2 regions of the Pseudomonas sp. ABC1 genome follow, and region 1 is predicted to be linked to the other one. Evidence: predicted binding sites of a transcription regulator. Region 1 holds the regulator's gene; the other holds the start of a gene.
What was found. Region 1 encodes LexA, which represses DNA repair genes until DNA is damaged. Its sites were predicted from a motif close to CTGTNTNNNNANACAG; they were not measured.

Region 1 (4,948 bases):
AGAGCGCCAGGGTCGCCAGTGGCATGGCGAAGAACACCGGCAGTGTCCAGGGACCGATGGCGTGCATCAGCGTGCCGGCCAGCAGTGGCCCGAGTGCCGAGCCAAGTCCGAATGAAAGCAACATGCCGCTGGAGCCCGAGAGGATCTCGTCGGGTGTCAGGTGGTCGACCATTTGCGCCATGGCGATGGAGTAGATGGAGAAGACCAGGCCGCCCCAGACGAACATCAGGCCAAGCAGCAGCGAGCCCGTCGGCAGCGGGGCCATCAGCAACGCCAACATAGCGGCGAGTCCTGCCACGCCGAGCATGACCTTCCGGCGGTCCCAGCGATCCGAAAGCAGGCCTATCGGCCACTGTAGAACGGCACCGCCCAGAATGGTCAGGCCCATCAGCAGGCCGACGCCGGAGGCATCGAAACCGCTCTGGCGGGCATAGACCGGCGCCAGCCCCCAGAAGCCGCCGAGGGCCAGTCCGGACATGGCGGCGGCCATCAGTGGCAAGGGAACGATACGGGCCAGTTGCAGCAGGTCGGTCGGTGGAATGTCCGGCAGGTTGGGTTGTGCCTGGCGTGTCAGCGTGATGGGCATCAGTGCGCAGCAGATGAGAATGGCCGAGAGCGCGAACAGGGTGAAACTCATCGGGCTGTCCAGGTTCAGCAACTGCTGCGCCGCCGCCAGGGCGCCCAGGTTGACGGCCATGTAGATGGCAAATACCTGGCCACGCTTCTCTCCATTGACCTGTGCGTTGAGCCAGCTCTCGATGACCATGTACAAGGTCACCATTGCTACGCCATAGAGCACCCGTAACAGCATCCAGACCCACGGTGAAACGATCAGTACATGCAGCAGCGCGGTGATTGCGGCCAAGGCCGCGTAGAGCGCGAAGGTGCGGATATGCCCGATGCGGCGTATCAGGGAGGGCGCCATCCAGGTACCCAGCAGATAGCCGACGAAGTACCCGGACATGAGCAGGCCGATCATGCTGGTCGAGTAGCCTTCCTCGATACCGCGCAGCGTCAGCAATGTATTGAGCAGGCCATGGCCGAGCAGGAGCAGGGCGACACTTGCCAGTAGTGAGCTGACCGGTGCGAGCAGTGATTTCATCGACGGATTCCAAGCGATTGATTGCATGGCGAACCGCTGCCGGCAGGGCATCGGTTCGCTCAATGGAGCCTGGCTTTGCTGAATGGTTTCAACGAATCGGTGACAGGCTGTTTATCTGGACAGCCTGGGTTCAGCCGAAAAGGCGCCCGAGATTGGGCACTATCAACACCATCAGTGTGACGAAAAGAATCAATGTAACCTGCTGGAACTTGGGATTCTTGACCATGGCATCAACCCATCCATAGGTACGCTCCTGCGCGGCCGCTCTGGAGTGCACCTTTGCGGTGATCGACTCGGTGTTACCCCCTGGTGGCGGCAGAGTAGACAGAGCAAGAGGTGCGCCAGATACCGGGCTGGTTGTAGCGGGGAATGGTCGATGCGTGTGCTGGATGCTGGGCCGCTTTCCAGGCGGCCAGGTGCGTGCGGGTTATTTGAACAGAGGACCGGAGCGGGTGTTGTTGCCTTTGGCCATGCGGTCATAGAGCACCACGTTCACGGTTGCCGCCAGGTTCATGCAGCCTTGGGTCGGGATGTAGATGACATCTTCGCACCAGTCGAGGATTTCCCGGTCCAGCGAGCCGTCTTCCGGGCCGAAGATATACAGGGCGCGGTCGGGGTGGGTGTACTCCGGTAACGGACGGGCATCGGGGACCAGCTCGACGGCAACGGGCGTGCAGCCCAGGGGCAGGATCTTGCGCAGATCGTCGATATTGATCAGCGGTATGTCCTGGTGCACACGCTTGGTATCGGTGATGAAGTCCCTGGCCCGGTCATAGCGGGTTCCCGTATAGAACACCGAGCTGGTGCCATAGCAACCCGCCGCCCGCATGATGGAGCCGACGTTGCTGGGGGACTTGGGGTTGAACAGGCCTACGCAGCTGTATCTCTTGTTGGCCACTTGGCTTCTCGCAAAAGCGGCGATTATAACGATTGCCTGGCTTGTGCGCTGTAGCTTCGGTATCTGGTATTTGTCCGATGTGAGGGCAGACTTTCGCTCTTTACATGAGGCCGTGTTCGCCATTTGGCATTACAATGCGCGCCTTATTTTCCGAGGGCCGGCCATGCAAACCTCTTTTCTGGAAATCGTCGAACTGCCAGACGGGCGCATCGTGTTGCGTCGGGCCGAGGACGAGGAGGTGCTGGTGACACTGGACTTCTCGGATGAAGCACGGCTGTTTCTGCAAGGGCAGCACGTCGAGATCGCCAAGGTCATGTTGACGGCTGGTGTGCAGATGGCTGGGCGCGTGTTCGACGACGAGTTCGAGCATGAACAGGAACCGCACGTTCTGCACTGAGCCGATCGCCATGAGCGCTGTCGCAGCCTGAGCTGCGCACGCTGTCCGCGTGACGCCTTATGAAAGCCGGATATTCAGGCTCTGGGCATTTCCCTGGTGCGCGGCAGCGGCCAGCAGCCTGCGGTCGAAGGCATCCAGTTTCAGCCAACTGATCACCGTATGGCTGCGCCCCAGGCGCAGGGCACGGCATACCAGTTCGAGCGGGTCCTGATCGTTGCGTGAAGGCAGCAACAGGATGCGCTCGCGGTTCAGATCTGCATCACGTAGCCAGCTGTAGCTCACGAGGTTGGGCGGCGCGATCATCGTCAGCCAGCGCTCGTCGTTCTCCCGGCTGAGCTCGCGTAGCACCGGGGCCAGCAATTGCAGGCCGTGGCTACCGATCAGCCTCATTTCGCTGAGCACGTCTGCGCTGCGTACCGGGGCTGCCGGTTCGAACGACCGTTCGGGCGCCAGGAAGGCTTCGAACAGCGGCAGTTGGTTGGTCTGTGCAGTGGTGTAGAGGGGGAACTGCATGGCTACCTCCTATCAGCGGCGAATCACGCCGACGCTCAAGCCTTCTATGGTCAGTTCCTGTTGTTCCAGGTCGACCTCTATCGGGGCGAAATCAGGGTTTTCTGCGATCAGCCAGACCTTGCTGCCTTCGCGCTTGAAGCGCTTCACCGTGACTTCGTCATCGATGCGCGCCACCACCACCTGGCCGTTTCGTGCCTCGCGTGTGGTGTGGACGGCCAGCAGGTCGCCATCGAAGATACCGATGTCCTTCATGCTCATGCCGCGTACGCGCAGGAGATAGTCGGCGCGAGGGTGGAAGAAGTCGGGATTGATCCGGCAGGACTCTTCGACATGCTGTTGGGCGAGGATGGGTGCACCGGCTGCGACGCGACCGATGACAGGCAGGCCGCTCTCTGCATCGTTGCCGCCTGGCTCGAAGCCGGGAATGCGGATGCCGCGCGAGGCGCCGGGCGTCATCTCGATGGCGCCTTTGTTGCGCAGGGCCTTGAGGTGCTCTTCCGCTGCGTTGGGGGATTTGAACCCCAGCTCCTGGGCTATTTCAGCGCGGGTCGGGGGGTAGCCGTTCTCTTCCAGGCAGCGCTTGATGAACGCAAGGATTTCCGACTGGCGGGGCGTCAACTTGATCATGGGCGTTCTGTCCTTTTGTACAGTAACTGGGATTATATACAGTAATCGTCGCTTGGCAATTCCCCTCGGGTAAAAGTGCTGGGCAACCGTACAGTCGCCTTTGGCGCTGCCTGTAGAGATAAGCCTGTTGTCTACGACCTGGAGATCGCTGTGTCGCGACGATGGATGGGCTACCGGAAACCGGCCTTCATCCGCTTATAATCCGCGCCTCAGGCTTTCATGATTGACTTGGCCGGGCCCGAAACGTAGGTTTCAAACAGTTGTTGGTCTTTGGAGGGCGCATGGCGCAGTCGGAAACCGTTGAGCGCATTCTCGATGCCGCGGAGCTTTTGTTCGCGGAGAGAGGGTTCGCCGAGACATCGCTGCGGTTGATCACCAGCAAGGCAGGCGTCAACCTGGCTGCGGTGAATTATCACTTTGGCTCGAAGAAGGCCCTGATCCAGGCGGTGTTCTCGCGTTTTCTCGGGCCATTCTGCATGAGCCTGGAAAAGGAGCTGGATCGACGCGAGGCGCAGCCCGGCCAGAAGGACAGGCTCGAAGACCTGCTGGAGATGCTGGTTGTGCAGGCGCTGTCGGTGAAGCCTCGCAGCGGCGATGACCTGTCCATTTTCATGCGCCTGCTCGGCCTGGCGTTCAGCCAGAGCCAGGGACACCTGCGTCGCTACCTGGACGATATGTACGGCAAGATTTTCCGCCGCTACATGATGCGGGTACACGACGCCGTGCCGACGATCACGCCGATAGAGCTGTTCTGGCGCGTGCATTTCATGCTCGGGACCGTGGCGTTCAGCATGTCGGGTATCAAGGCGCTGCGGGCGATCGCCGAGAATGATTTCGGCGCCCGGGTTTCCATCGAGCAGGTCATGCGCATGATGGTGCCTTTCGTCGCGGCGGGTATGCGCGCAGAAAGCGGGGTGGATGACCCGGCGCTGCTGGAGGCCGGACCCAAGGTCCGTCGCAATGCCCTGGCCATGCCACAGAAACGATGAACGAGCCCGCCGTGTTTCCCCCGATGCAGATGCTCGACTTTCTTCATGTCTCCCTCACCGAGCAGATGCTCTACGGTTTTTCCAAGGGCGTGCTGTGCGCGCGCTTTCCGGTCTCGACGGCCCTCAACGGTGCCGGCGAGTCGAATGGTTCCGGTTGTACGCCGAGGGGCCTGCATCAGGTGCGTGCCCGGATCGGCGAGGGTCTGCCGTGTGGAGCCGTGCTGCGTGGTCGTCGCTGGACCGGCGAGGTGTGGAGCGACGAGCTGCATGCCGCCTTCCCGGGCCGCGACTGGATCCTGACGCGGATCCTCTGGCTGAGCGGCTGCGAGCCGGGCGTCAATCGCCTGGGTGCGGTCGACACCTTCCGCCGCTACATCTATCTGCATGGCACGCCTGACACCGAGCCCATGGGTGTACCGCTG
Region 2 (4,948 bases), 890 kb from region 1:
ACCTGACCCTGAAGCCTGCACCGATCGACAGCGGTATCGTGTTCTGCCGCACCGATCTCGTGCCTCCCGTGGAGATTCGCGCGCTCGCGCTGAATGTCGGGGAAACGACCATGTCTACGACGCTGGTCAGCGGTGATGTCAAGGTCGACACAGTGGAGCATCTGCTTTCGGCCATGGCCGGATTGGGCATCGACAATGCCTATGTCGAGCTTTCCGCCTCCGAAGTGCCGATCATGGACGGCAGCGCCGGCCCCTTCGTGTTCCTGATTCAATCGGCAGGCCTGCAAGAGCAGGACGCCCATAAGAAGTTCATCCGCATCAAGCGGGAAGTGACGGTGGTGGATGGCGACAAGCGCGCTACCTTCCTGCCGTTCGAGGGTTTCAAGGTCAGTTTCGAGATCGACTTCGATCATCCGGTCTTCCGCGGTCGTACCCAGACTGCCAGCGTGGATTTCTCCAGTACTTCCTTCGTCAAGGAAGTCAGTCGTGCCAGGACCTTCGGGTTCACCCGCGACCTGGAATTCCTGCGTTCGCATAACCTGGCTCGCGGCGGCAGTGTGGAAAACGCCATCGTTGTCGATGACGATCAAGTGCTTAACGAGGACGGCCTGCGTTACGAGGACGAATTCGTCAAACACAAGATACTCGATGCCATTGGCGACCTTTACCTCCTGGGGACCAGCCTGATCGGCGAGTTCCGTGGCTATAAGTCGGGGCATGCGTTGAATAACCGCCTGCTGCGCTCGCTGATGGAGCAAGAGGATGCCTGGGAGCTGGTCACCTTCGACGACCCTGAAACCGCGCCCATTTCTTATATGCGTCCGGTTGCAGCCGGCTAAGCAATACTCTCTTTCCTTTTAAGCCACCTTCGGGTGGCTTTTTTTCGTGTGCAGGAAATGCTGGTGCGATAGCCGCCAGGTGTCTTTGCGTGGTTACAACTGTGCGGCTTCTACCATCTGCCGGGCATGTGCGAGGGATTGCTCCGTCAGTTCCACGCCGCCGAGCATGCGGGCGATCTCTTCGATACGACTGTCGTCCAGCAGGCTGCTGACAGCGGTACGGGTTTCATCCTGGCCACGCGCCTTGTGCACGAACAGGTGGTGATGGCCCTGGGCTGCGACCTGGGGCAGGTGGGTGACGGTCAGGACCTGCCCGCGCTCGCCCAGGCGGCGTAGCAGCAGGCCGACGACTTCCGCGGTCGGGCCACCGATGCCGACGTCCACTTCATCGAAGACCAGTGTCGGCGTACGCGAGGTCTGGGCAGTGATCACCTGGATCGCCAGGCTGATGCGCGACAGTTCACCCCCCGAAGCCACCTTGGCCAGGGGGCGGGGCGGTTGCCCAGGGTTGGCGCTGACCAGGAACTCGACCTGTTCCAGTCCTTGCGGGGGCCGCTCGTCGGTTGCCGTGGGCTTGAGCTGGATACAGAACTTCCCGCCAGGCATGCCCAGTCGCTGGATCTCTTCTTCCACCGCTCGGGCCAGGGGCTCTATCGCGCTCTGGCGCCTGGCGCTCAATGCGTTGGCTTTCTCGTCGTAGTCGTGCGCCAGGCCCGTGAGTTCCTGTTCGAGGCGGACCAGGGTTTCGTCATCGGCATTGAGATTCTCCAGCTCCTCCAGCAGTTGTTGCTGAAGGGCGCAGAGTTCTCCGGGCTGTACCCGGTGCTTGCGGGCCAGGGTGTAGATGCTGTCCAGGCGTTCTTCCAGGAATTGCTGGCGCTGCGGGTCGTCGTCGAAATGATCGAGGAAGCGGTTGAGTTCGCCCATGGCTTCCTCGACCTGGATCTGCGCACTGGCCAGCAGGTTGCTGGCTTCGCCCAGTGCACTGGCGTTGCCCTGTACGCTGGCGAGGCGTTGCAGGCTGGCGTTGAGCAGCGACAGCACGTTGCCGGCATCATTCTCGCTGCAGATGTCCAGCACCTGCTGGCAGGTGCCGAGCAGTTGCCCGGCGTTGGCCAGGTTGCGATGTTCCTGCTCCAGTTGTTCCAGTTCGTTCTCGCCCAGGGAAAGGTTTTCCAGTTCTTCCAACTGGTAGCTGAGCAGTTGGTGGCGTGCGCGCTGTTCCTCGCTACTGTTGCTCAGGCGCTCCAGTTCCTGGCGGGTCTGGCGCCAGCGCTGGGCAGCCTGCTGGACCTGACGGGCCAGTTCCTGGTTGCCGCTGTACTCGTCGAGCAGGCGCCGGTGGGTGTCGTGTTTCAGCAGGGATTGGTGTTCGTGCTGGCTATGGATGTCGATCATCAGCTCGCCCAGCGCCTTGAGGTCGCCCTGGGGGCAGGGGGTGCTATTGATGTAGCAGCGCGAGCGGCCCTCGGCCGTGATGACCCGCCGCAGGATGCAGGGGCCGTCGTGCTCCATGTCGCGTTCGGCCAGCCAGGTGCGGGCGTCGGGTATGTCTTCGAGGTCGAAGCTGGCGAGGATGTCGGCCTTGTCCGCGCCGGTGCGCACCGCGCTGCTGTCGGTACGATCACCCAATGCCAGGCCGAGGGCGTCGAGCATGATCGACTTGCCGGCACCGGTCTCGCCGCTGATCACGCTCATGCCGCGCTTCAGTTCGAGGTCGAGGTGCTCGACGATGGCGTAGTTGCGGATGGACAGATGAACCAGCATGGCGAGGCTCCCAAGGTTGATTGCTGTGTATTTATACAGTTCTTTTTTTCGTGCTTCAAGCTGTGGGGGAGGCCATTACTGGAAGCTTTTTCCCACTCGTCGATCCTCTCCCGCAAGCGGGTGAAGGAGAAGGCGTGCCTGGTTGTACTGTCCGGACACGGACTGGTACGTCGCACCAAGGCCTGAAGCTGCTTGTGACCTGCCGCCCGCTACGCGACAATCCCTGTCTTTGATTTCTCGGACAGGTGCGAAGCTTGAACGCAGAGTTCCGCCGTAGGGCCTATCTGGATGCCATGCAGGTGACATGCTGGCTGCCGCGTACCCTGTTGCCGTTTGCCGCACCCTCCCGGCCAGCGCTGCTGGAGGTGGTCGAGGTCTCGCCTGAGCCTGTCGTCATCCCCGAGCGCTCCGTCGAGCCTGTCGTTGCCGCTGAACCGGTGGTCGCGGGTGAGGTATCGCGTCCCTTGCGGGAACGGATGATGCCGCCGGCCGTCGAGGCCGCTCCAGCGGTTGCGGAGGTTGCCACTCCGGTCGAGGTCGAGGCGCCCAGGGTGCCGCCGCCCCGGTTTTCCCTGCAATTGCTGCGTGCCGGCAGTTGCCTGCTGCTGGTGGAGCTGCCGACTGGCGAACCTTTCCAGAGCCGTGATCCTGCCTATGTGCTGCTCAAGGACATCCTCAAGGCTGCCAGACTGCCCGACCGTCCCCAGCAGGTGGGCGATGGCGAGCCGATACGCTGGCCCTTGCTGCACCGTGGCAGCCTCGACCAGGGTGCCGAAGCGGCGTGCGACTACGTGCAAGGCGTGCTCATGGCCGAACTGGAGCAGATGGGCAGCGATTGCCTGTGGCTGATCGGGCTGCCGGCGCTGCGCTTTGCTGGAGAAGTCGGCCTCGAAGCCTGCTGGCGTGAGTTGGATATCGAAGGTGTCGGACGGGCGCTGGCGATACCGGGCCTGGAGTCACTGATGGAAGAGCCGGCCAGCAAGGCCGAGCTATGGCGGACGATCAAGCGCAGTATGCCGCGTTGGGTAATGGGTTCATGAGCGATAGCGTGACATTCCGCCGTATGACCGAGGCGGACCTTGATGAAGTGCTGAGGGTCGAGTACGCAGCCTTCAGTCATCCCTGGACGCGCGGTACCTACCGCGACAGTCTGAAGAGCTACGAGTGCTGGGTGATGCTCGAAGGAAGCCAGCAGGTGGGGCATGGCGTGATCGATGTGATCATCGACGAGGCGCACCTGCTCAACCTGACGGTGAAACCGGAGAACCAGGGCCGCGGGCTGGGCCTGCGTATGCTGGAGCACCTGATGGCGCGGGCCCACGAGCGAGGGGCACATGAGTGTTTTCTCGAGCTCAGGGCAAGCAACCACCCGGCCTATCGCCTGTATGAGCGCTTCGGTTTCAATGAAATAGGACGCCGCCGCGATTACTACCCGGCTGTCGATGGCCGTGAAGATGCTCTGGTCATGGCGTGTGCGTTGCTGGATTGAGGTCTCGGCCTGTAGGGTGAGTCCGCTGCGGGTGGCGCGTTCCGTGATCCGGGTGCCGAGCGTTTTTTAATGTGCTTGCCGTCGCTGCGAAGTGGTTTGCCTGGCGGTGATGGTATGGGAGGTTGGTGTGGTTCTTTCACGACAGGGGCTGGCGTTCGCCGGGCTGGTACTGGCCATTCTGCTCTGGAGTGGCAATGCCCTGGTTGGGCGCGCCTACCACGATGACATTCCTCCCCTGAGCCTGTCCTTCTGGCGCTGGAGCCTGGCATCCGTCCTGTTGCTACCATTCGTGGCGCGCTCGATCTGGCAGCATCGCCAGGCATTGCTGGCGGCGGGCTGGCGGCTGCTGGTACTGGCCGCTGTGGGCATCGCCAGTTTCAACTCCTTGCTCTATACCGCCGCGCAGACCACGCCCGCGATCAACATTACCCTGGTCAGTACCTGCCTGCCCCTGGCCACCTTCGTCGGTGCCGGCGTATTGCTTGGGGAGTGGCCGGCGCGACGTGCCTGGTACGGGCTGGTGGTCGCATTGCTCGGGCTGGGCTATCTGATCAGCCGCGGCAGCCTGGACGTGCTGACCTCGCTGTCGTTCGCCGGCGGCGACCTGATCATGCTGGTGGCGGTGCTGGTCTGGGCGACCTATACCTTGCTGTTGCGGCTCTGGGGCCGCTACCTGACGGTGCCGCCACTGGTGTTGCTCGGTGTGCTGATGCTGCTCGGCCTGCCGTTCATCCTGCCGTTCTACCTGCTCGAGCTGAGTGTGGTCGGCGGTTTCGAGGTCAATCTGAGCAACCTCTCGGCCATCGCCTACACCGCCGTGTTCTCTTCGCTGGTGGCCTACCTGGCATGGAAT

Region 2: a site for LexA is predicted at 2,630-2,645, ahead of recN (DNA repair protein RecN). Genes of this name have one in related genera too.

Annotation. Positions count from the first base shown of each region.
Region 1 covers NZ_CP058349.1:432,246-437,193, reverse strand. The annotation lists gene HW090_RS01715 (MFS transporter) at 1-1,102, opposite strand, end outside; gene HW090_RS01710 (RNA methyltransferase) at 1,530-2,000, opposite strand; gene HW090_RS01705 (hypothetical protein) at 2,164-2,397, shown strand; gene sulA (SOS-induced cell division inhibitor SulA) at 2,455-2,910, opposite strand; gene lexA (transcriptional repressor LexA) at 2,923-3,537, opposite strand; gene HW090_RS01690 (TetR/AcrR family transcriptional regulator) at 3,819-4,526, shown strand; gene HW090_RS01685 (L,D-transpeptidase) at 4,550-4,948, shown strand, end outside.
Region 2 covers NZ_CP058349.1:1,317,623-1,322,570, reverse strand. The annotation lists gene lpxC (UDP-3-O-acyl-N-acetylglucosamine deacetylase) at 1-839, shown strand, start outside; gene recN (DNA repair protein RecN) at 933-2,606, opposite strand; gene HW090_RS05785 (energy transducer TonB) at 2,861-3,646, shown strand; gene rimI (ribosomal protein S18-alanine N-acetyltransferase) at 3,643-4,095, shown strand; gene HW090_RS05775 (DMT family transporter) at 4,223-4,948, shown strand, end outside.